DNA from 4 places in the Serratia proteamaculans genome. Region 1 is predicted to be linked to each of the others. Evidence: riboswitches for the same ligand, from Rfam matches in the RefSeq annotation. Region 1 holds a riboswitch; each other region holds the start of a gene.
What was found. Region 1 has a riboswitch for thiamine pyrophosphate ahead of thiC (phosphomethylpyrimidine synthase ThiC). Riboswitches for the same ligand answer to the same signal wherever they lie in the genome.
Positions count from the first base shown of each region.

Region 2: it holds a riboswitch for thiamine pyrophosphate, as region 1 does, so the genes downstream of both, QOT07_RS16270 (TenA family protein) here and thiC (phosphomethylpyrimidine synthase ThiC) in region 1, are expected to answer to the same signal.
Region 3: it holds a riboswitch for thiamine pyrophosphate, as region 1 does, so the genes downstream of both, thiM (hydroxyethylthiazole kinase) here and thiC (phosphomethylpyrimidine synthase ThiC) in region 1, are expected to answer to the same signal.
Region 4: it holds a riboswitch for thiamine pyrophosphate, as region 1 does, so the genes downstream of both, thiB (thiamine ABC transporter substrate binding subunit) here and thiC (phosphomethylpyrimidine synthase ThiC) in region 1, are expected to answer to the same signal.

Region 1 is NZ_OX461105.1:301,706-307,477, forward strand. Features, by position in the region: gene thiC (phosphomethylpyrimidine synthase ThiC) at 1-1,128, opposite strand, end outside; TPP riboswitch at 1,243-1,367, opposite strand; gene rsd (sigma D regulator) at 1,407-1,910, opposite strand; gene nudC (NAD(+) diphosphatase) at 2,010-2,777, shown strand; gene hemE (uroporphyrinogen decarboxylase) at 2,817-3,881, shown strand; gene nfi (deoxyribonuclease V) at 3,891-4,577, shown strand; gene QOT07_RS01390 (YjaG family protein) at 4,626-5,216, shown strand; gene hupA (nucleoid-associated protein HU-alpha) at 5,405-5,677, shown strand; gene QOT07_RS01400 (DUF1481 domain-containing protein) at 5,747-5,772, shown strand, end outside.
Region 2 is NZ_OX461105.1:3,477,990-3,483,761, forward strand. Features, by position in the region: gene QOT07_RS16250 (inositol monophosphatase family protein) at 1-31, shown strand, start outside; gene gap (type I glyceraldehyde-3-phosphate dehydrogenase) at 81-1,091, opposite strand; gene QOT07_RS16260 (GlxA family transcriptional regulator) at 1,171-2,145, opposite strand; gene QOT07_RS16265 (LLM class flavin-dependent oxidoreductase) at 2,223-3,245, opposite strand; TPP riboswitch at 3,426-3,528, shown strand; gene QOT07_RS16270 (TenA family protein) at 3,592-4,272, shown strand; gene QOT07_RS16275 (ABC transporter ATP-binding protein) at 4,269-5,024, shown strand; gene QOT07_RS16280 (ABC transporter permease) at 5,021-5,772, shown strand, end outside.
Region 3 is NZ_OX461105.1:4,039,367-4,045,138, reverse strand. Features, by position in the region: gene QOT07_RS18835 (MFS transporter) at 1-1,198, shown strand, start outside; gene QOT07_RS18830 (GNAT family N-acetyltransferase) at 1,240-1,665, opposite strand; TPP riboswitch at 1,734-1,825, shown strand; gene thiM (hydroxyethylthiazole kinase) at 1,862-2,656, shown strand; gene thiD (bifunctional hydroxymethylpyrimidine kinase/phosphomethylpyrimidine kinase) at 2,653-3,453, shown strand; gene QOT07_RS18815 (inhibitor of vertebrate lysozyme family protein) at 3,540-3,998, shown strand; gene gutQ (arabinose-5-phosphate isomerase GutQ) at 4,072-5,043, opposite strand; gene srlR (glucitol operon DNA-binding transcriptional repressor SrlR) at 5,036-5,772, opposite strand, start outside.
Region 4 is NZ_OX461105.1:737,833-743,604, forward strand. Features, by position in the region: gene thiP (thiamine/thiamine pyrophosphate ABC transporter permease ThiP) at 1-250, opposite strand, end outside; gene thiB (thiamine ABC transporter substrate binding subunit) at 226-1,212, opposite strand; TPP riboswitch at 1,271-1,377, opposite strand; gene sgrR (HTH-type transcriptional regulator SgrR) at 1,415-3,076, opposite strand; gene sgrT (glucose uptake inhibitor SgrT) at 3,167-3,340, shown strand; gene QOT07_RS03365 (sugar efflux transporter) at 3,497-4,702, shown strand; gene QOT07_RS03370 (DASS family sodium-coupled anion symporter) at 4,844-5,772, shown strand, end outside.

The DNA.
Region 1 (5,772 bases):
CTGGTAAAGGAAGTTTTCCTGATGATGCGACAGGCACCACTTGGCCATGATCGAACCGCCGCGGGAGACGATGCCGGTCAGGCGTTTGGCGGTCATCGGCACGTAACGCAGCAGTACACCGGCGTGAATGGTGAAGTAGTCAACACCTTGTTCTGCTTGCTCCAGCAGCGTATCGCGGAACATTTCCCAGGTGAGGTTTTCTGCTACGCCGTTCACCTTTTCCAGAGCCTGATAGATCGGTACCGTACCAATCGGTACCGGACTGTTACGCAGGATCCATTCGCGGGTTTCGTGAATATAGCGGCCGGTAGAAAGATCCATCACCGTATCCGCGCCCCAGCGGGTGGACCACACCAGTTTCTCGACTTCTTCCTCGATCGAAGAGGTCACCGCCGAGTTGCCGATGTTGGCGTTAACCTTCACCAGGAAGTTGCGGCCGATGATCATCGGCTCCGATTCCGGGTGGTTGATATTGGCAGGGATGATGGCGCGGCCGGCGGCCACTTCCTGGCGGACAAATTCCGGCGTGATGTTCTCCGGCAGGTTGGCGCCCCAACTTTGTCCCGGATGCTGGTGGCGTAACACCTCACCGCGGATGCGTTCGCGACCCATGTTTTCGCGGATGGCGATAAACTCCATCTCCGGGGTAATGATACCGACGCGGGCGTAGTGCAACTGGGTGACGCATTTGCCCGGTTGCGCCTTGCGCGGCAACGGCAGATGTTCAAAGCGCAGGTGATCCAGGCCTTCATCGGCCAGGCGCTGCTGGGTAAAACCAGAACTGACGCCCTTGAGGGCTTCGGTGTCACCGCGTTCGGTGATCCAACACGCGCGTAACTTCGCCAAACCGGTGTGCACGTTGAGTTCGGATTGAGGATCGCCGTAAGGACCGGCAGTGTCATACACCGGGATGGCTTCGTTCTGCTCGTACTGCGGGTTGTCCTTCTCACCGCCGATCAGCGTCGGGCTGAGCTGAATTTCACGCATGGGCACCTGCAGATCGCTACGTGAGCCTTGCAGATAGATACGGCGTGAATTGGGGAAGGAGACCCCTTGCAGGGTGTCGATAAACTGCTGGGCTTCTTCGCGTTGCTCTTTACGGGCACGGGGTTTTTTAACGTTAGACATAGCAAGTTCCTACCAGTGTGTTGGGTTGGGAAAGTTGCTTGTCTGGAGCTCGGAGGGAGTAATAATGCTGGCCGGGAAGGCGGGATTATCCCAAATCGGGTCACCTGCCTATGGCGATAGATTACTCTTGTTCCCTTCGCGGGTATTAACCCGATCAGGTTCCGCGGATCCCGAATTAACGGTCTCAGCCTGGCCAATTTGATGAACAAATCAGGCGCTAGGCACTCCGACAAGATGCCCTCCAGTATAGGAGGGATAATAAAATAGACTACAACATTTTAGCGGGCTGGATCCAGTGTCTTGTCCGGCTCCGCCTGTTGCCAAGTTTCAGCCGCCAGTTGGATCAACCTGTCTTCGAGGGTAAAACGTGCTGCCAGCGTTTCACCGATGTCGGACAAAGACTGATGCAATTCCAGACACAGGTCCTGATCGATATCCACTTCGGTATAGCGATCGTGGAAAGCCATGATCTGCTCGGTATTGGCCCACAGCTTGGGATAGATGTTGACCGCCAGAGACATTTTCGGACTGGATGCGCCTTCCACTTGTTTGATAATTCTGTCATAGATATGAAAATGGCCGGCGGAGAGATAATCCACCAGATTATGGCAAAAGTTCTCCAGCGCTTTTTCATTCAGCGGCGTATGCTTTTCTTTGTTCGGTTTGATGCCCACCAGGGCGCAATAGGCGACCAGCAATTGCTTGCGCGCCTGAAGCCATTGATCTACTAATTCATTACTACCACCAACGCGCTGAGTCAGGCTTTCCAAACGGTTGAGCATGTTTGACTCCGTAAGTAATAAAACGTAACAGTAAGTTATTAAAATGTAACAAGGCCGATTTGTAGAGTGCCAGTGAAGCTGAGGTTGTGCAACAACGATATGGAACTTGCATTAACGGGTAATGAAAATGGCTGGTGGATCGTCAGCCATGAAAGCAAACTTTGGTTACCGAACGGTGAATTACCGTGCGGTTCAGCGGCGTCATTCTCCCTGCAGGGGCGGATGGCTCGCGCTATTGGCGAATGGGAAGGGCTGCCGGTCTGGCTGGTGCGCCACGCGATGCCGCAGGAAATGGGCTCGGTGCGCCAACTGCTTGAACTCGATCGCGGGCTGTTCCAGCTCGCCGGGCGTGGCGTACAACTGGCCGATTTTTACCGTTCCCACCGCTACTGCGGCTATTGTGGCCATGAAATGCACCTCAGCCGCACCGAAAGTGCCTGCCTGTGCGGCAACTGCCGGGAGCGTTATTACCCGCAGATCGCACCCTGCGTGATTGTCGCCATTCGGCGTGACGATGAGATCCTGCTGGCGCAGCATGTGCGTCACCGCGGCGGTATTCATACCGTACTGGCCGGTTTTGTCGAAGTCGGCGAAACGCTGGAGCAGGCGGCTGCGCGTGAGGTTATGGAAGAAAGTAATATTGAAATCAAAAACCTGCGTTATGTCACCTCGCAACCCTGGCCATTCCCGCATTCGCTGATGATGGCCTTTATGGCCGATTATCACCGGGGCGAGATCCGCCACGATCCCAAAGAGCTGCTTAACGCCGGTTGGTACCGCTACGATCGGTTGCCACTGCTACCGCCACCCGGCACCGTAGCGCGTCGCCTGATAGAGGACACCGTAGCCTTATGCCGTGAACAATAAATCGCTACAATACCGGCAGATGAATAAGGGAGCCCCATAATGAATGAGTTGAAGAACGATCGTTACCTGCGCGCACTGTTGCGTCAGCCGGTGGATGTGACCCCTGTATGGATGATGCGTCAGGCCGGTCGTTATTTGCCGGAGTACAAGGCTACGCGCGCCGAGGCCGGTGATTTCATGTCGCTGTGCAAGAACGCGGAGCTGGCTTGTGAGGTCACGCTGCAGCCGCTGCGTCGTTTCCCACTGGATGCTGCGATCCTGTTCTCCGATATCCTCACCATTCCCGATGCTATGGGGCTGGGCCTGTATTTCGAAACCGGTGAAGGCCCGCGTTTCTCCTCACCGATCACCAGCTGTGCCGATGTCGACAAGCTGCCGGCGTTCGACCCGGAAGTGGAACTGGGTTATGTGATGAATGCGGTACGCACCATCCGTCGTGAGCTGAAGGGCGAAGTGCCGCTGATTGGTTTTTCTGGCAGCCCGTGGACACTGGCGACCTATATGGTGGAAGGCGGCAGCAGCAAGGCCTTCACCAAGCTGAAAAAAATGATGTACGCCGAGCCGGCGACGTTGCACCTGCTGCTGGATAAGCTGGCGGACAGCGTCATCTTGTACCTTAACGCCCAGATTAAAGCCGGTGCACAATCGGTGATGGTATTCGATACCTGGGGTGGCGTGCTGACCGGTCGTGACTACCGCGAGTTCTCACTGCACTACATGCATAAGATTGTCGACGGTCTGCTACGTGAAAACGACGGCCATCGCGTGCCGGTGACGCTGTTTACCAAAGGTGGCGGTCAGTGGCTGGAGGCGATGGCGGCGACCGGTTGTGACGCGTTAGGCCTCGACTGGACAACCGATATCGGTGATGCACGCCGTCGCGTAGGGGACAAAGTCGCGTTGCAGGGCAATATGGATCCTTCCATGCTGTATGCGTCACCTGAGCGTATCGGCCAGGAAGTGGAAACCATTCTGGCTGGTTTCGGCCACGGCGAAGGGCACGTGTTCAACCTGGGGCATGGTATTCACCTGGACGTGCCGCCGGAGAACGCAGGCGCCTTTGTTGAGGCGGTTCACGCGCAGTCGGGGAAATACCATCGCTAAGGATTGGACGTGATAGATACTCAGGCCCTGCGTACGGAGCAACTGCTTCGCGCCTCTGAAGTCATTCGCCAGGATGATTTTTTGGTCGATCCACCGGCCTTTATCGCCGGTGCCGACGTGGGCTTTGAGCAGGAAGGGGCGGTAACCCGCGCCGCCATCGCCATCCTGCGCTATCCGTCGCTGGAGCTGGTGGAATACCAGGTGGCTCGTGTTAGCACTAACATGCCCTATATCCCTGGTTTTTTATCATTCCGTGAATACCCTGCGTTGCTTGCTGCCTGGGAGCAACTGCATCAGAAACCGGACCTGGTTCTGGTCGATGGTCATGGCATCTCGCATCCGCGACGCCTGGGCGTTGCCAGCCATTTTGGCCTGCTGGTTGACGTACCGACCATCGGCGTAGCCAAAAAGCGCCTGTGCGGTAAATTCGCCCCATTGGACGCAGATGCAGGCGCATTGGCTGCGCTGGAGGACAAAGGCGAGCAGTTGGGTTGGGTATGGCGCAGCAAGGCGCGCTGCAATCCGTTGTTCATCTCCACCGGCCATCGTGTTGGCGCCGACAGTGCGCTCGCCTGGGTACAACGTTGCATGGCGGGTTACCGTTTGCCAGAACCTACACGTTGGGCCGATGCCATCGCCTCGCGCCGCCCGGCCTTCCAGCGCTGGTTACAGCAGCATCCGGAGGTGTCGCAATGACCGATTTCGGGTACACTGCGGCGCAGATAACGCGTAAGAGAGTGAATAATGCTACGTAACCCGATTCATTTACGTCTGGAAAAACTTGAGAGCTGGCAACATTTGACCTTTATGGCCAGTTTGTGCGAGCGTATGTATCCGAATTACCAGATGTTCTGCCTGCAAACCGAGTTCGGCGATCCGGCAATTTATCGCCGCATTCTGGATTTGGTGTGGGAAACGCTGGTGATCAAGGACGCCAAGGTCAACTTTGACAATCAGTTGGAGAAGTTGGAAGAGGCGATCCCCTCGGCAGAAGATTACGATCTTTACGGCGTTTACCCGGCGATTGACGCCTGTATCGCATTAGGGGAACTGATCCATTCGCGACTCAGCGGGGAGACGCTAGAGCACGCCATCGCCATCAGCGAAACGTCAATTCGCACCGTGGCGATGTTGGAAATGACTCAGGCCGGTAAGGAAATGACCGACGATGAGCTCAAGGTTTTGCCTGCGGTAGAGGAAGAATGGGACATCCAATGGGAAATTTTCCGCCTGTTGGCTGACTGCGAAGAGCGTGATTTAGAACTGATCAAAGGGTTACGTTCTGACCTCCGCGAGGCCGCAGTTAGTAATATCGGGATAAATTTAACGCAATAAGGCAAGAAAACGTGATTTAACGCCTGATTTGTCATGCCTTAAGGCTTCACATCCGCACCCTGTCTGGTCTACATTTGGGGGGCGTAAAAAAAGTGGCTATCGGTGCGTGTATGCAGGGAGTGCTGTACATCGGCATATCCGTCGCACTCGATGCTTTGCAAACGATAAACACACTGTAAGGATAACTTATGAACAAGACTCAACTGATTGATGTAATCGCGGACAAGGCTGACCTTTCCAAAGCACAAGCTAAACTGGCTCTGGAATCCACCCTGGCTGCTATTACTGAGTCTCTGAAAGAAGGTGATGCAGTACAATTGGTTGGTTTCGGGACTTTCAAGGTCAACCACCGCAACGAGCGCACTGGTCGCAACCCGCAGACTGGTAAAGAAATCAAAATCGCAGCTGCTAACGTGCCTGCGTTCGTTTCTGGTAAAGCACTGAAAGACGCAGTTAAGTAATACTGCGTGTTGGTGAAAAGATTAAACAGAGGGGCTATAGCGCCCCTTTTGTTTATCCGACAGGCGCTTATGGTCATCGGCATTGCCGGCGGCCT
Region 2 (5,772 bases), 3.2 Mb from region 1:
ACAAGATTTAATGCGCATCGCGCAGCTGTAAATTGGCTGGATTTCAACATCGGGGCGCAGCCTGCAGCGCCCCTACTCGTCTATAACCCGCGTTTATCCATCAATACCGCCAGATCCACCAGCCGGTTAGAGAAGCCCCACTCGTTATCATACCAGGCCAGGATCTTGACCAGCTTGCCGCCAATGACCAGCGTGGAAAGCCCATCAATCACGGAAGAGCGTGGATCGCCTCTGTAGTCGCTAGACACCAACGGCTCATCGCTGTAGCCAAGAATATCCTTGAGAGGGCCGGATTCGGCTGCCTGGCGGAAAGCGGCGTTGATCTCTTCCACCGTCACCTCACGTTTCAGCGTGACCGTCAGGTCAACAATAGACACCACCGGTACCGGCACCCGCAGCGAGTAACCGGTCAGACGGCCCTCCAGCTCCGGGATCACCTTGCCGAGCGCTTTGGCCGCGCCGCTGGAATAAGGCACAATCGACTCTGCTGCGGCGCGGGCACCGCGTAAGTCTTTTTCCGGTTGGTCATGCAATGCCTGACTGTTGGTGTAAGCATGGGTGGTATTCATCAGGCCGTATTCAATGCCGAAAGCCTGATGCAATACCTGAGCGGCGGGTGCCAGACCGTTAGTGGTGCAGCTGCCGTTACTGACGACAAAATGTTTGGCCGGATCGTATTGCTGATGGTTAACACCCAGCACCAGGGTAATGTCGTCGCCTTTGGCCGGTGCCGAGATAATGACTCGCTTGGCTCCGCCTTTCGTGATGTGCACTTCAGCCTTGGCTTTGTCGGTAAAGAAACCCGTCGCCTCAATCACCACCTCGACACCCACGCTGCTCCATGGGATGGCCGCCGGATCTCTTTCGGAGAATACATGAATCGGACGACCATCGAGCAGCAACTGGTTTTCACCGGCTTCAACCTGGGCGGCCAGAGTGCCCGAAAGCGAATCGTATTTGAGCAGGTGCGCCAGGGTTTTGCTGTCGGTCAAATCGTTAATCGCCACGACTTCAAAGTCATCGCGACCTAATGCCGCACGCAAAACATTCCTGCCGATCCTGCCGAATCCATTAATGCCTACTTTGACCATGATCTACTCCTTCGTTATTGGCTCTGCTGCCAATTTAAGCCTGAGGGATGTGTGTCGTAAATGACGTTTACAGATCAATTTAGGCCAAAGTACGTGCATGAAAACGTTCGCGGTACTCGGTCGGGGTCAGCTGCAAATGCCGTTCGAAGACACGCCGCAGATTGAGGCTATTGCCGAAACCGCTGGTGAGGGCAATTTGCTCAATGCCTGCCGAGCTCTGTTCCAGACGCTGTCGGGCGCTGTACAAACGCCCTTCTTCGACAAATTTGGCCGGAGGAATACCGGCCTCACGCGTGAACACGCGGGTAAAGTTGCGTGGGCTCATGGCAACCCGTTCGGCCAGTTTCTCGACGGAAAGATCTTCCGCCAGATTTTCCAGGATCCAGCACTGGAGATCGCGGATTGGGCCGGGGGTTTTAGCCTGATTTAACGGGTAACGGCTGAACTGCGCCTGCCCGCCGGGCCGACGCAAAAACATCACCAGGTCCTGCGCCACTTCGCGGGCCTGAGTAAAACCGTAATCGTCTTCCACCAGCGCCAGCGTCAGATCGAACCCGGAGCTGACGCCGCCGGAGGTCCAGACACTGCCGTCCTGCACATAGATCGGCCCATTTTCGACCAGCACTTTGGGGAAACGAGATTGCAAGGTGTCCAGCAACCGCCAGTGCGTGGTGGCACGACGGCCATCCAGCAACCCGGCTTCAGCAAGCAACAAGGCCCCGCCACAAACGGAGGCAATTCGGCGCGCTTTGGGTGCGGCACGACGTAGCCAATCCACCACAAAAGCACTTTCTTCCTCGGTCGCCCCTTTGCCGGTGACGATGATGGTGTCACGCGCTTGTTCTGGATCCAGATCGCAAAGGCGATGGTCGGCCAATAGGTTCAAGCCGGAGGACCCATGCACCACGCGGTGAGACTGGGTAGTGACTATCGCTATCTGGTAGAGCGGCGCGTCATCAGGCCTCAAGCGGTTGGCTTGCATCAGGATGTCGGCGATCCCCGCCGACTCAAACAACATGCCCCCTTCAGGGACGATAATCAGAAATGTATGCATGTCGTTAAAATACAAATTGAGCAAAATAAGTCAAGCCCGCCGCAGAAACCTCAGGCGGGCTTTTGGCTATGACCTAATTAGCGCCAGTCCAGCGCAGGGGCGATATGGGTCAGGATCGACTCAATCACATGGGCGTTATAATCAACACCCAGCTGGTTTGGCACGGTCAGCAGCAAGGTGTCCGCCTCGGCAATTGCTTCGTCCTGCGCCAGTTGTTTGATCAACAGCTCCGGCTCGGCGGCATAGCTGCGGCCGAATATCGCCCGGGTCTGATCGCCGATATACCCCACCTGATCGCCGTCTTGCCCGCTATTGCCAAAATAGTTGCGATCCCGCTGGTCCATCAACGCAAAGATGCTGCGGCTGACCGACACGCGGGGTTCCCGTTTATGCCCGGCGACCTTCCAGGCTTCGCGATACGCGCGGATCTGCTTCGCTTGCTGCACGTGGAACGGTTCGCCGGTTTCGTCGTTTTTCAGCGTTGAGCTTTGCAGGTTCATCCCCAACTTCGCCGCCCAAACGGCCGTAGCGTCTGAGCTGGCGCCCCACCAGATGCGATCCCGCAGTCCGGCGGAGAAAGGCTCCACCCGCAGCAAGCCCGGTGGATTCGGGAACATCGGCTGCGGGCTAGGTTCGGCGAACCCTTCGCCACGCAACGCATCAAGCAGCACTTCGGTGTGGCGGCGCGCCATATCGGCTTCGGTCTCGCCTTCGGCCGGGGTATAGCCAAAGTAACGCCAGCCATCAATCACCTGCTCGGGAGAGCCGCGACTGATGCCAAGCTGCAAGCGCCCGCCTGAAATCAGGTCGGCGGCGCCGGCGTCTTCCACCATATACAGCGGGTTTTCATAACGCATGTCGATCACGCCGGTGCCGATCTCAATGCGCTGGGTTTTGGCACCGATGGCGGCCAACAGCGGAAATGGCGAACCAAGTTGGCGCGCGAAGTGGTGTACGCGGAAATAGGCCCCGTCCGCCCCCAGCTCTTCTGCCGCGACGGCAAGATCGATGGATTGCAACAGTGCATCGCCAACCGAGCGGGTGCCCGACTGCGACGAAGGCGTCCAGTGACCAAAAGAGAGAAATCCAATTTTCTTCATGGGTAGTGTCCTTAGAGTGAATTATGACCGGAATACAGTGACAAACATGCCCCCCTGCAAGCCAGAAAAATTGTATTGGACCGCACTAAACGAACCGTTTTCGGCTAGGAAAAACCTTAACGCCGGGTGCCCGTGGCCGCCGCACGGGCATTGTAATCAAAAAGTAAATATCGTATAACAGGCTCCTCCGAGGGGTGTCCTGTCAAGGGCTGAGATGGCGTAAGCCGAACCCTTTGAACCTGATCTGGGTCATGCCAGCGAAGGGACGGGTCGGCAATAACACCATCAGTTATTGCCCGTTCTTACCTCAGCACGCCCGGATCTCCACTTAATTTTTGGAGGTCCCATGTTTACCCCCCAATTCGACGACGGTCTTTACGGACGGCTACGCCAACAGGCCGGTAGCCACTGGCAGGACTATGTCGCTCATCCCTTTATTCAGCAACTGGCCGCCGGTACCTTGCCGGAACCCGCTTTCCGTCGCTACCTGACCCAGGATTATCTGTTTCTGATCCACTTTGCCCGCGCCTACGCGCTGCTGGTCAGCAAGCTGCGCACCCTGCCGGAGATGCGCGCAGCCACCGCCTCGCTCAATGCGATTGTCGCCGAACTGCCTTTGCATCTGGCCTACTGCGCCGACTGGGGGCTGAGCGAGCCGCAGATTGCCGCCGAACCCGAGGCAGCGGAAACCCTCAACTACACCCGCTATGTGCTCGATATCGGCCACGCCGGTGATGCTCTGGATCTGCTGGCGGCCCTGCTGCCCTGTGTCGCCGGCTATGCCGAGATTGGCCTGCGCCTGCTCAACGACCCCGCCACGGTGATGGAAGCTAATCCTTATGCCTCGTGGATCCGCAACTATGGCGATCCGGCCTATCTGGCCGGGGTGCAGGCCGCGCTCGACCTGCTGGAAAACGTTGGCCGCCAGCGTGGGGCTGAGAGCCGCCTGGCCGAGCTGTCGGTGATTTTCACCACCGCCACCCGGCTGGAATCCGCCTTCTGGCAAATGGGGCTGAATGCCCAATGAGTATAGGCAATGCGCAGCACGATGGCGTCCGGCCGGGTATTCAGGTGCGGGATTTAACCCTGCGCTTTGGTCAGCAGGTGATTTTCGACCGGCTTAGTTTTGATATCGCAGGCGGCAGCTTTGTCGCCCTGCTCGGTGCCAGCGGGGCGGGGAAAACCAGCCTGTTAAAGATTATTGCCGGGCTGGCGAAACCCACTTCCGGTACGGTCATCGGCAGCGATGGCCAGCCGATTGCCGGGCGCATCGCCTATATGGGGCAAAAAGATTTGCTCTATCCGTGGCTGACCATTGACCAGAACATTAGCCTCGGCGCGCGGCTACGCGGTGAAAAGGCCGATCGCCCCTGGGCGGAGCACCTGCTGGAACGCGTGGGGCTGAGTGGTTATGGCAACACTCTGCCTGCCGCGCTGTCCGGTGGCATGCGCCAGCGCGCCGCCATCGCCCGTACCCTGTATGAACGCCAGCCGATTGTGCTGATGGATGAACCCTTTTCGGCGCTGGACACCATAACCCGCGCCATGATCCAGACGCTGGCCGCCGACCTGCTGGCGCAGCATACCGTGTTGCTGATTACCCATGACCCGATGGAGGCCTGCCGCCTTAGTCATCGCCTGCTGGTGCTGTCCCGCCACCCCGCCGGTATCGACGATAGCCATATTATCGAAGGTCTGCCGCCGCGCGCACCGGACGATCCTCAACTGCTGAAAAGCCAGAGTGAGTTACTGCTGCAACTGGTGAGGGCCGCCGGATGACACCGCAGGTAGAAAGCCGCCTGTCACGGATGCGCCGCAGCCTGACGGTGTTTGCCGGCCTGTTACTGCTGTGGGGGCTGGTCACTTTGGGCGATATTCCCGCCTTTTTGCTGCCGTCCCCCTCTGCGGTAGCGCAGGCGCTGTGGAATGACCGGGCCTACCTCGCTTATCACACGCTGATCACCGCCGCCGAGATCGCCTGCGGCCTGCTGGCCGGGGTGTTACTCGGTGCCGTGCTGGCGCTGTGCATGATTTATTCCCCACGGCTACAACGCTGGCTGATGCCCCTGGTGCTGACCAGCCAGGCGATACCGGTGTTTGCGCTGGCCCCCCTGCTGGTGCTGTGGTTTGGCTTTGGCATGAGCGCCAAGGTGGTGATGGCGGTGCTGGTGATCTTCTTCCCGGTCACCTCGGCCTTCTTCGATGGGCTGCGCCGGGTCAATAACGATTATCTCGATCTGGCCCGCACCCTGCGCGCCTCCCCCTGGGCCCAACTGCGGCACGTGCGGCTGATGGCGGCGCTGCCGGCCTTTGGTTCCGGGCTGCGGATGGCCGCTGCAGTCGCCCCGATTGGCGCGATTATCGGTGAATGGGTGGGCTCGGCGGAGGGGCTGGGTTACGTGATGCTTAACGCCAACGCGCGCATGCAGACCGACGTCTGTTTCGCCGCGTTGTTTATTCTGGTGCTGATGACCGTCTTGCTTTGGGTGACGGTGGACGCGCTGCTGCTGCGCCTGATCAACTGGGC
Region 3 (5,772 bases), 3.7 Mb from region 1:
GCCTTCCCTTAAGGATGCTTTTTATGTGCCGATGCAAGAATATTTCCACCTGAGCAATGGCGAAATTGGTAACGCCATGTCGGTCAACTCGATTGTGACCACCATTGGCTTCTTCTTATCGATTTATTTCTCCGATCGTCTGCCGCGCCGCTTTACCATGTCGTTTTCACTGATCGCCACCGGTTTACTCGGTATTTACCTGTCCAGCATGCCGGGCTACTGGGGCATTCTGTTTGTCTGGGCCCTGTTTGGCGTCACCTGCGACATGCTGAACTGGCCGGTGCTGCTCAAATCGGTGAGTATGCTGGGGGATAATACCCAGCAGGGGCGGCTGTTCGGCTTCTTCGAAACCGGACGTGGCGTGGTGGATACCGTGGTGGCGTTTTCCGCACTGGCATTGTTTACCGCCTTTGGCAGCGGCTACCTTGGTTTCAAAGTTGGGATACTGTTTTATTCGGCGATCGCCATTATCGTGGGGATTATTATTTTGTTGGTGATGAAGGAAAGCCCGGAGGGAAAAACAACTTCACAAAGCGCAGTGGCGGTTGATAAAAAACCGGGCATGAGTAGCGTATTAAAAAATAAAACGGTCTGGCTGATTGCCTTCAGCGTTTTCTGTGTTTATGCGGTGTATTGTGGGCTGACGTTCTTTATTCCTTTCCTGAGCCATGTCTATGCATTACCGATTGCACTGGTTGGGGCCTACGGGATCATTAATCAGTATTGCCTAAAAATGGTGGGTGGGCCGATTGGCGGTTTGATTGCGGACAAAGTATTAAAATCCCCCAGCAAGTATTTATTCTATACCTTTATTATCAGCGCCGTTGCGCTGGCATTATTGATCCTGTTGCCGCATGAGCAAATGCCGGTCTATCTGGGCATGGCCTGTACGCTGGGATTTGGTGCGGTGGTCTTTACCCAACGTGCGGTGTTCTTCGCACCGATCGGTGAGGCGGGGATTGATGAGGAACACACCGGTGCGGCGATGGCGCTAGGCAGTTTTATCGGTTACGCCCCGGCAATGTTTTGCTTCAGCCTGTACGGCCACATTCTCGATGCTTTCCCCGGGCTAACCGGCTACAAGATTGTCTTCGGCCTGATGGGCATGTTTGCCTGCGCCGGGATCATCGTGTCGGGGCTGTTGGTCAGAAATATCCGCGCACGCGGCAAATTGACCCCGGCGGTTTCTGCCGCCTGAGTTGGGGACTATGGATGGGCACGGTACAACACGCCGTGCCCTTACTTGGTCGGCGAGTGCATCAGGTAATAGTCTTCCGCGCCGTCATTGCCGGTGGTGATCGTCCGCCAGCCGTGTTTATGGTAAAACGCCAGCGCCTTCTCATTCTTGACCAGACATTTCAGCGAGCCGGTGGCGGTAAACGTCTGCTCCGCTGCCTGCAACAGCGCGCTGCCGACGCCCAGGGGCGGCAGGTGAGGGTCGACATACAGATTGTGAATAAAGTTATCCTGACGATAAATCGAGACAAACCCCAGTCGCTTCCCTTTTTCTTCCGCCACCCAAATATCCTCGCCCAGTGTCGAACGATCGAAATCTTCCAGTCGGTAATCTTCGGTATCACGCCAGGGGAACGCCGCTTTGCGCGATGCCAGATACAGGGTGCGCAGGAACGGACGGTCGGCCTCCTGGTATTTTCTTATTTGCATGGCGTCTCCTTTTTATTTTTTGACACTATAGCGCGATTGACCTCACCGGCGGCAACCCCAATAATGGCCGTCTTGACTCGGGGTGCCTCTAGGGGCTGAGATTTTACCCGTATTACCTGATCTGGATTATGCCAGCGTAGGGAAGTCTCGGTGCCCCCACCGGTACCCGCCTTCTTGAACGCCGGTTGGGAGGAATATGTTCGCTCGACCTGATGCTTTACCCGGCGCTCACGCCGCGGCTTGTTTGACCCAATTTAAACGCCAACCCCCCTTGATTCATTGCCTGACCAACGAAGTGGTGCAGGAACTGACGGCTAACGTGTTGCTGGCGCTCGGCGCTTCCCCGGCGATGGTGGTGGAACCGACCGAAGCGGCGCAGTTCAGCCGGCTGGCGGATGCTTTGCTGGTTAATATCGGCACCCTCAATGCCTCGCGGGCCGAATCCATGCTGGCCGCGGTAGAGGCTGCCAATGCGGCGGGCACCCCCTGGACGCTGGATCCGGTCGCCGTTGGCGGGCTGGTGTACCGCACTGCATTTGCCCAGCGTTTGCTGGGGGAAAAGCCGGCGGCAATTCGCGGCAATGCCTCTGAGATCATGGCGCTGAGTGGCATGCAGGCGAACGGTCGCGGCGTCGACAGCGCTGACGATTCACTGGCGGCGTTACCGGCGGCGCGTGAACTGGCGCGGCTCAGCGGGGCGATAGTAGCAGTGACCGGCGTGGTGGATTATATCACCGACGGCCAGCGTGACTGGGCGGTCGCCGGAGGGGACGTGCTGATGACGCGAGTGGTGGGCACCGGTTGTGCGCTTTCGGCGGTGGTGGCGGCATTTTGCAGCCTGCCGGGCGATCGACTGGACAACGTTGCCACCGCCTGCCGGGTGATGTCGCTTTGCGGTGAGCGGGCCACGCGCCGTGCCGCCGGGCCGGGCAGTTTTACCCCGGCATTTCTCGATGCCCTATATCAACTGCGCCCGGAGGACCTGCAATGAAACGGATTAACGCGTTGACCATCGCCGGGACCGATCCGAGCGGCGGGGCCGGTATCCAGGCCGACCTGAAAGCTTTCTCTGCGCTGGGGGCCTATGGCGCCTCCGTGATCACCGCGCTGGTGGCACAAAACACCCGCGGCGTGCAGTCGGTGTATAACATCGAACCGGCCTTTGTCGCCGCTCAACTTGATTCCGTGTTCAGCGATCTGCGTATCGACAGCACCAAGATTGGTATGCTGGCCAACGCCGACATTGTGCAGGCGGTGGCGGAGCGTTTACGTCACTATCAGCCGTCGTTTGTGGTGCTGGATACGGTGATGCTGGCGAAAAGCGGTGATCCTTTGCTGGCACCGGAGGCGGTGGAGTCGATTCGCCGCGAGCTGTTGCCGCTGGTGTCGATCATCACGCCGAACCTGCCGGAAGCGGCGGCCCTGCTGGAATGTGCCCCGGCGGAAAACGAAAGCCAGATGCGTGAACAGGGACGGGCACTGTTGGCGATGGGCTGCCAGGCGGTACTGATGAAGGGCGGCCATCTGAGTGAAAGTGAAAGCCCGGACTGGCTGTTCAGTGTGGGGCAGGAGCAACGCTTTACTGCACCGCGCGTAGCGACCCGCCATACGCACGGCACCGGCTGCACGCTGTCTGCCGCATTGGCCGCGCTGCGTCCGCGCCACGACGACTGGGCAGGTACGGTCGCTGCCGCCAAGGATTATCTGCAAAAAGCCTTGCAGCAGGCCGATACGCTGGAAGTGGGGCACGGCATCGGGCCGGTGCATCATTTTCACGCCTGGTGGTGAGTCAACTTTTTAGCCGTGCTGTGGTCTGACTAGATTCAGGCCCGGTTTTGGCCGGGTGCGATCGAATTCAATCAAGGGAGAAGGGCATGACAGGACAAAACGCACTTCGCGGCGCCATCTTCGGCGCGTTACTCAGCTTCAGCGTGGGCAGCTTCGCCCAACAGATTGTCACCACTTCGGACGTGATCCAGCAGCCGGGTTATCAGGCCAGTTGGCAGAACATGGTGAAGGGGCAGGCCCGTTTGCCGGGCTGGGCGCGCAAAGGGGTAGGGACGTCAACCCCGGCGCAAAGCCTGAGCTGGAAGGGCCAGGATTATTTGGTGGGCAATGTGTGCAAGCCCCATGACTGTGCCAACAACTTTATGATGGTGGCGTTTAAAGAAGACAAGTCGCAGGCCTGGGCGGTGCGCGTTGAAGTGGCGAATAAGCCGGAAGCGGTTGATCATCCGAAGAAATACGCCAAATACCAATGGTTGGGCAAGCCGGATGAGGACATGAAGGCGCTGCTGAAACAACAGTTCGAGAATAATCCGGACTGGAAATAAGCGGACTTTAGCGTCGTACGTATCCCCTCACCCAAAGGAGAGGGGACAAACGGGCAAGCATTAGTTAATGCGGTCAGCCGATACCGGCCTGATGCAGGTCGTGCAGGTTGATCGCGCCCACCAGTACGCCATCCAGATTGACCACCGGCGCGGCGCTAATGTGCTGTTCGTGCAACGCTTCCAGTGCTTCTCCGGCGCGCCATTGTTCCGGCAAACGGTAGCCGGGCCGGGTGATCGCCGGGCTTAATGCATCCTGCAGGCTATTGCCTTTCACCAGCCAGCGGCGCAGGTCGCCGTCGGTAAACACCCCCACCACTTTCTGCTGTGCGTCACACACCGGCACTAACCCCAGCCCGGTGCGACTCAGTTCGAGCATCGCTTCCATCACGTTGGCATTTTCACTGACCTGCGGCAGGCGATCGCCCGTGCGCATCAGGTGATGTACCCGGTTCAGCAGGCGTGCGCCCAGGCTGCCGCCCGGATGCGAGCGGGCAAAGTCTTCGGCGTTGAAACCGCGTTGACGCATCAGCGCCATTGCCAGTGCGTCGCCCATCATCAGCGTATTGACCGCACTGGAGGTCGGTGCTAGCCCCATCGGGCAAGCCTCACGCTCAACGCTGATGTCCAGCATGCAGGCCGCCGCCTGTGCCAGCGGTGACTCTTTGCCACCGGTAATAGCGATCACCGGGATGTTATTCTCCGCCAGTAGCGGCAGGATCAGATCCAGTTCTTTGGCGCGGCCGGAGTAGGAGATAAACACCACCACGTCGTCGGCACCGATCATGCCGAGATCGCCGTGCAGTGCCTCCGCCGGGTGGACGAAGAAGGACGGGGTGCCGGTACTGGCCAGCGAGGCGGCAATTTTTTTACCAATATGACCGGATTTACCGATGCCGGAAATCACCGCCTTGCCGCGACAGTTCAGCAGCAGTTCGCAGGCGCAGACGAAGTTGTCGTCCAGTCGCGCCAGCAGGCGTTGTGCTTCGGTCAACTCAATTTCCAGCGTTTCGCGGGCAAAGGCCAGCAGGGCAGCGGCGTTACTCATCAAAATCTCCTACCAGAATGATATTGATCCCTTTCGCTTGTAGCGCGGCGAGGTAATCCGGGTTGATGTTTTTATCGGTGATCAGCGTGTCTACGGCGCTCAGGTCGCAGACCACGTTCGGGCTTTTGCGGCCAAATTTTGACGAATCCACCAGCAGGATAATACGGCTGGCGGCTTCACACATCGCCTTGCTGACGTTATGCACTTCGTTAAAGGTGGTGACACCGGCGTTAAGATCCACGCCGTCCGCACCGATAAACAGCTTGTCGAAGCTGAACTGCTGGAAAGCCGATTCGGCCAGGCTGCCGTGGAAGGACGCCGATTTTTTGCGGTAAGTGCCGCCGGGCATCAGGATGGTCTGGTCGTTATCCAGCTCCACCAGCGCATTAACGATATGCAGGCTGTTGGTCATCACCGTGATGTTATTGAACTGCGCCAGATGCGGCACCATTTGCAGCACCGTGCTGCCGGCATCGAAAATCAGCGAGTCGCCGTCGTTGATCAGCTTAATGGCGGCGTAGGCGATCTGACGTTTCTTTTCGGTATTGATGTGAGTTTTGCGGTCGATGGGCTGGTCGCCATCGTCGCGGCTGAGCACCACGCCGCCGTAGGTGCGGATCACCTCGCCTTCGTCTTCCAGCAGGGTAAGATCTTTACGAATGGTGGTGCCGGTGGTGGCGAAATGTGCCGCCAGGGCATCCACTGCCGTTTTGCCATGTCGCTGCAGAT
Region 4 (5,772 bases), 440 kb from region 1:
GGCGGTACAGCGCGCGCGCCAACAAAATGGCGGGCAGCACCGAGATCAGCGCGGACAGCAACGCCTGCCAGAAGGTGAAACGCACCACATGCCACAGATAGCTGTCCTGCCATAGACCTTGCCAGTCGCTTTCCGGCGCGTGCCGCCACAGAGAACCCATCGCCAGTGCGGCGATGGTCAGGATCAGACCGGCAGCCAGCAGCCCCGGCCATAGCCAGCGTGGGATCAGTGGCTGACGGCGGTTTGCCATGCCCGGATCCAGTTGCCGCGTTGTTTGGCCACTTCTTCAGCGCTGTATTGCAGCGCGGTCTGCGGGACGGTCATTTGCTCAAACCCGGTCGGCAGCTGGGTTTTGATCACCGGGTACATCCAGTTGCCGGTGGGAATACTGTTCTGGAACGCCGGGGTCACCATAAATTGCATAAAGCGTTCTGCCAGCTCGGGTTGTTTGCTGGCCTTGAGTTTGCCCGCCACTTCGACCTGCAGATAATGGCCTTCGCTAAAGTTAGCGGCGGCGTAGCTGTCTTTTTTCTCTTCGATCAGATGGTAGGCCGGGGAGGTGGTGTAGCTGAGCACCAGGTCACCTTCGCCTTTCAGGAACAGGCCGTAGGCTTCACTCCAGCCCTTGGTCACGGTGACGGTTTTCTTCGCCAGCTTTTGCCAGGCTTCGGGGGCCTTGTCGCCATAAACTTTCTGCATCCACAGCAGCAGGCCGAGGCCGGGGGTGCTGGTGCGCGGATCTTCGTAAATCACCTTCCAGTTCTGGTCACTGTCGACCAGCTCCTGCAGGCTTTTTGGCGGGTTCTTCAGCTTTTCTTTGTTGTAAACGAAGGCAAAGTAGCCGTAGTCATAAGGCACAAAGGTTTTATCCTGCCAGCCGCCGGGGACGCTCAACTTCGCGCTGTCGACGTCGCTTGGCGCGAATAAACCGGTTTGTTGCGCAGCCTGCAGCAGGTTGTTGTCCAGCCCCAGCACGACGTCGGCGGCGCTGTTTTTCCCTTCCATGCGCAGGCGGTTAAGCAGCGAAACGCCGTCTTCCAGCGCGACGAACTTCAGCTCACAGTCACACTGGGCCTCAAAGGCTTTTTTGACCGCCGGACCCGGGCCCCAGTCGGCAGCGAACGAATCATAGGTGTAGACCGTCAGCGTGGGTTTGGCGAACACCGGTGCGGCGCACAACAACAGTAATAAGGGCAGGCTTTTCTTGACCACTTTGCACTCCTGAAAATTTAGGGGGGCAAGGGTATCTGAGGGGGCGATCGGCTGCTGCCTGTTCGCTGGGCTCAAATCCCTCCGCCGGTATTGACCGGATCAGGTTCGACGGGTTTGTTCTCAGCAAATTCGGCACGCCGCCGTTTTGCACCCCGTTGAGACGGCGCCATTGTAAAGACTAACGGGCGCCGGTGAAAGGCGCTTATGCTTCCGGCGGCGCAAACCAGGCGGATTTAAAATCAAACCAGCCGAGGGTGTTCATCCGCACGCCGCGCATGCTGCGTTGGCCGTGCAGTTGCAACCAGTGGTGGAACAACGGGTGTAACTGATGATTGCTGACCAGGCGTTGGCAAAAATCGGCCAGCGGCAAGGCATTGGCACGCCACAGTGCGGCATCCGTAGCGAGGTCTTCATTCATGCAGTGCTGCATCAGCGGCAGTTCATACAGGGTAGCGAACAGCGAGAACTCCAGCGGCAGATAGAAGTTGGCGCTACCGAGCCATAAATCGCTACTGGCTTCGCCTTTATGCCAGGTGTCGTAATCCACAACCTGGATCTTCAGCTTGATGCCCTGCTGCGCCAACAGGGGTTCGATCGCCTGTTGAATGGCGTGGAATTCCGAATGCTCGCTGTAGTAGGTCAGCGTCAGTTCGGTCAGCCCGGCCGGTTTGGGCTGCTGCGCCAGCGTGCGGTTGTGGTGCCAGCGCGGCAGAAGACCGTAGGCCGGTGACCAATAGCGCTGATAGACCGGGCCGGCATTGCTCAGCAGCGAAATGGGGTTGATCAACTCGCATAGCCAGCTGCGAATAGCCGGATCGGCCGCCAGCGGCGAACGCTGGTCGAACAGCAGGAAATAGCAGCCTTCTTCCAACCGGCTTTCCAGCTCATTTTTGCCGGTATCGTCCGCCTGCAGTTGGACGCCGGAATGCACCAGTTCCTCAGTCACTTCCGGCAACACCCAGATATTCACTTCATCGATCAGCGCGCGGTAACCAAAGTAATCGTCAAAAGCGTGAATTTTCATCTGGCTGCGGTGGTTGCGCACTACGCTATACGGCCCGGTGCCCACCGGGTGGCGTGAGAATTCCGGCAGGCTCTGCCATTCGCGCGGCAGGATCATCGCGGGCACGCTGCCCAGCAGCCACGGCAGCCAGTAATCGGGACTGTGCAGATGGACGTCGATCACATAAGGCGTCGGTGAAGTCACTCGTTCAATATGGGAAAACAACGGCTGTGGGATCAAGCGGGTAAGCGAACTGATGACATCCTCCATTTCCAGCTCGCGGCCATGGTGAAAATGAATCGCCGGGCGCAGATAAAAACGCCAGTGCTGTGGAGTTAATGGCTGCCAGTGATGCGAAAGGTCAGACTCCAGTTCCCCGTTTTCCTCATTTATCCGCGTCAGGCCGCTGAAAATTTGCCGTGCCAGATGGGTTTCCGAACGCCGCAGCGCCGAACCGGGCAACAGGTTGTACAACTGGCGATAGTAGAGCACCCGCAGAATGTGTTTCCCTTGACGAAAGCTGCGCCCCAGTTGGGATAGCAGCATCTGGCGTACCACGTTTTTATCGCCGACCAGTTGCACCAGTTGATCGATGCGGTCCTGCTCCAGCAACTCCTCCGCCCGCTGCTGTTGCAGCGCCAGACCGGTGTAGTGGAAGGTGAGCCGTGAACGCTTGCCGCGCCCCGACTCTGCCTGCCAGGTTAGCCAGCCCTGCTGCTGCATGGCGCCCAGTAACGAACGTACGTGGCGGCGCGAACAGGTGAGCACTTCGGCCAGCTCTTGCAGGGTCGTTTCTGTCGGCTCGCCGTGGCAGCGCTGCCACAGGCGAATGAACTGCTGTTGCAATCTGGAGGTGGACATAAAAGAGGAACGCTCCGGCATCAACCCATCAATTTATCTTTCCCTATATTACGCCGATAATTTTCCTCAATGAAAGGGGGAGGGCGACGGATGAAAGTTTTCTTGTCAAAACAGTTCTATCAGCGGTATTTCACAGCGGTACGCCGCCAGCGGGCCGACTGGTTGGGGCTGGTGCCTGAACAGGTGCGGCTGGAGATACTGGCGCATGTAACCCAATGGGATATCCATAGCATGACAGATAAGCAATACCGCGAGCACCTGTGAGGCTCGGGTAGAAAAGGTTTCTGAGTAATGGTGTTGTTCACCAGCCAGTGGGGTTATACCCACTGGTTTTTTTATTATGGGTCGCGGTGATGTTCTTGCAATTTTTCCACCGTAGCCTAAGGTTCTGTCTTCCGCTTTAGGGTCAGGAACAAAGATATGAAACGCCAGCGCTGGCTGCCACGCCGCTTTAATCCGATCTTTGCCGCATTCCTGCTGATTGCTTTTCTTTCCGGCATTGCCGGCGCGCTCTTGGCGCCGACGCTGAGCCTGTTCCTGACCACCGAGGTCAAGGTACGGCCGCTGTGGGTCGGCCTGTTTTATACCGTTAATGCCATTGTCGGCATTGCAGTCAGTTTCCTGTTGGCCAAGCGTTCGGATTCACGCGGCGATCGGCGCAAGTTGATCCTGTTGTGTTGCCTGATGGCGGTTGGCAACTGTCTGCTGTTTGCCTTTAACCGTGACTACCTGACATTGATCACCGCCGGGGTGTTGCTGTCGGCGATTGCCAATACCGCGATGCCGCAGATTTTCGCGCTGGCGCGGGAATATGCCGACAGTTCGGCGCGTGAAGTGGTGATGTTCAGCTCGGTGATGCGTGCGCAACTGTCGCTGGCCTGGGTGATTGGTCCGCCGCTGTCGTTCACGCTGGCGCTGAACTACGGATTTACCGTGATGTTCATGATTGCCGCGGCGACCTTCGCGATCTGTGCATTGCTGGTGTGGTTTACCCTGCCTTCGGTGCCCCGGGCGGCTCCGGTCGATCCGGGGAATGTACTGGCGGCGACCCCTTCGGCTCCTATCGCCCCTGCCAGCGTCTGGCGCAACCGCGATGTACGACGCTTGTTTATTGCCTCGATGCTGATGTGGACCTGCAACACCCTGTATATCATCGACATGCCGCTGTATATCACCGCCGATCTGGGCCTGCCGGAGGATCTGGCGGGGCTGCTGATGGGGACCGCCGCCGGGCTGGAGATCCCGGCAATGTTGCTGGCCGGTTATTACGTCAAACGGTTCGGTAAGCGCAACATGATGCTGTTCGCCGTGGCGGCCGGCATCCTGTTTTATGCCGGGTTGGTGGTGTTTAAATTTAAGCTGGCACTGATGGTGCTACAGCTGTTCAACGCCATATTTATCGGCATCATCGCCGGTATCGGTATGCTCTATTTCCAGGACCTGATGCCAGGCCGACCGGGCGCGGCAACCACGCTGTTTACCAACAGTATTTCCACCGGGGTGATCCTGGCCGGGGTACTGCAGGGGGCGCTGGTGGAAAACCTGGGGCACTATGCAGTTTACTGGTTGGCGACCCTTCTGGCGGTGGCGGCGTTGTGGATGAGTGCCCGCGTGCGGGAAGTGTGAGCTTAAACGTCACCAACCTTGACGCATGTCATTGAGAACATGACGCCAGCCCCCCAAGCTGAACGGACCCGGAACGCGATGAGCGCGTTCCCGCCCATCTTGCTGCTGAGATGCCGATCCGTTTAGAAAAGTGGGTATGTTATGGATAAACTAACGCCGCTCAAGCCCGTCCCTTCTCTGTGTGCCGTCGTTGCCGCCTTGCTTATTTGGTTTGTGATCCCCGTGCCTGAAGGGGTGGAACCGAATGCCTGGCATTTGCTCGCGCTGTTTATCGGCACCATCATCGCCATCATCGGCAAAGCTATGCCCATCGGCGCCGTTTCGGTGGTGGCGATTGCGCTGGTGGCCGTCACGGGCGTCACCAATCCCGGTAAACCCGGTGCTGCGCTGAATGATGCGCTCAGCGGATTTTCCAACCAGTTGATCTGGCTGATCGGCTTTTCGATCATGATCTCCCTTAGCCTGAACAAAACCGGGCTGGGGGCGCGTATCGGCTATTACTTTATCTCGCTGTTCGGTAAGAAGACGCTGGGCATCGCCTATGCGCTAACGCTGGCGGAAACCACTCTGGCACCGGTGACCCCAAGCAACACCGCCCGTGGTGGCGGGATTATCCATCCAATCATGAAGTCGATCGCCGACAGCTTTGGCTCCAAACCCGAGTTGAACACCTCCGGCAAGATTGGCCGTTATCTGTCGCTGGTAAATTACAATATCAACCCGATCACTTCGGCGATGTTTATCACCGCGACCGCACCTAACCCGTTGATCGTCAGCCTGATCGCCAAGGGCACGCATGGTAACTTCGAGCTGTCCTGGTCCATGTGGGCAGTGGCCGCGCTGGTGCCGGGGTTGTGCTCGCTGATCGTCATGCCGTTGGTGATTTATCTGCTCTATCCGCCGGAGGTGAAAAGCACCCCGGATGCCCCGCGTTTCGCACGCGACAAGCTGCAAGCGCTGGGACCGGTGACGCTGCCGGAGAAAATCACGCTGGCGGTGTTTGCCTTGCTGCTGGTGCTGTGGGCCGGTATTCCGGCGATGATCTTCGGCCCGGCGCTGGCGGTCAACCC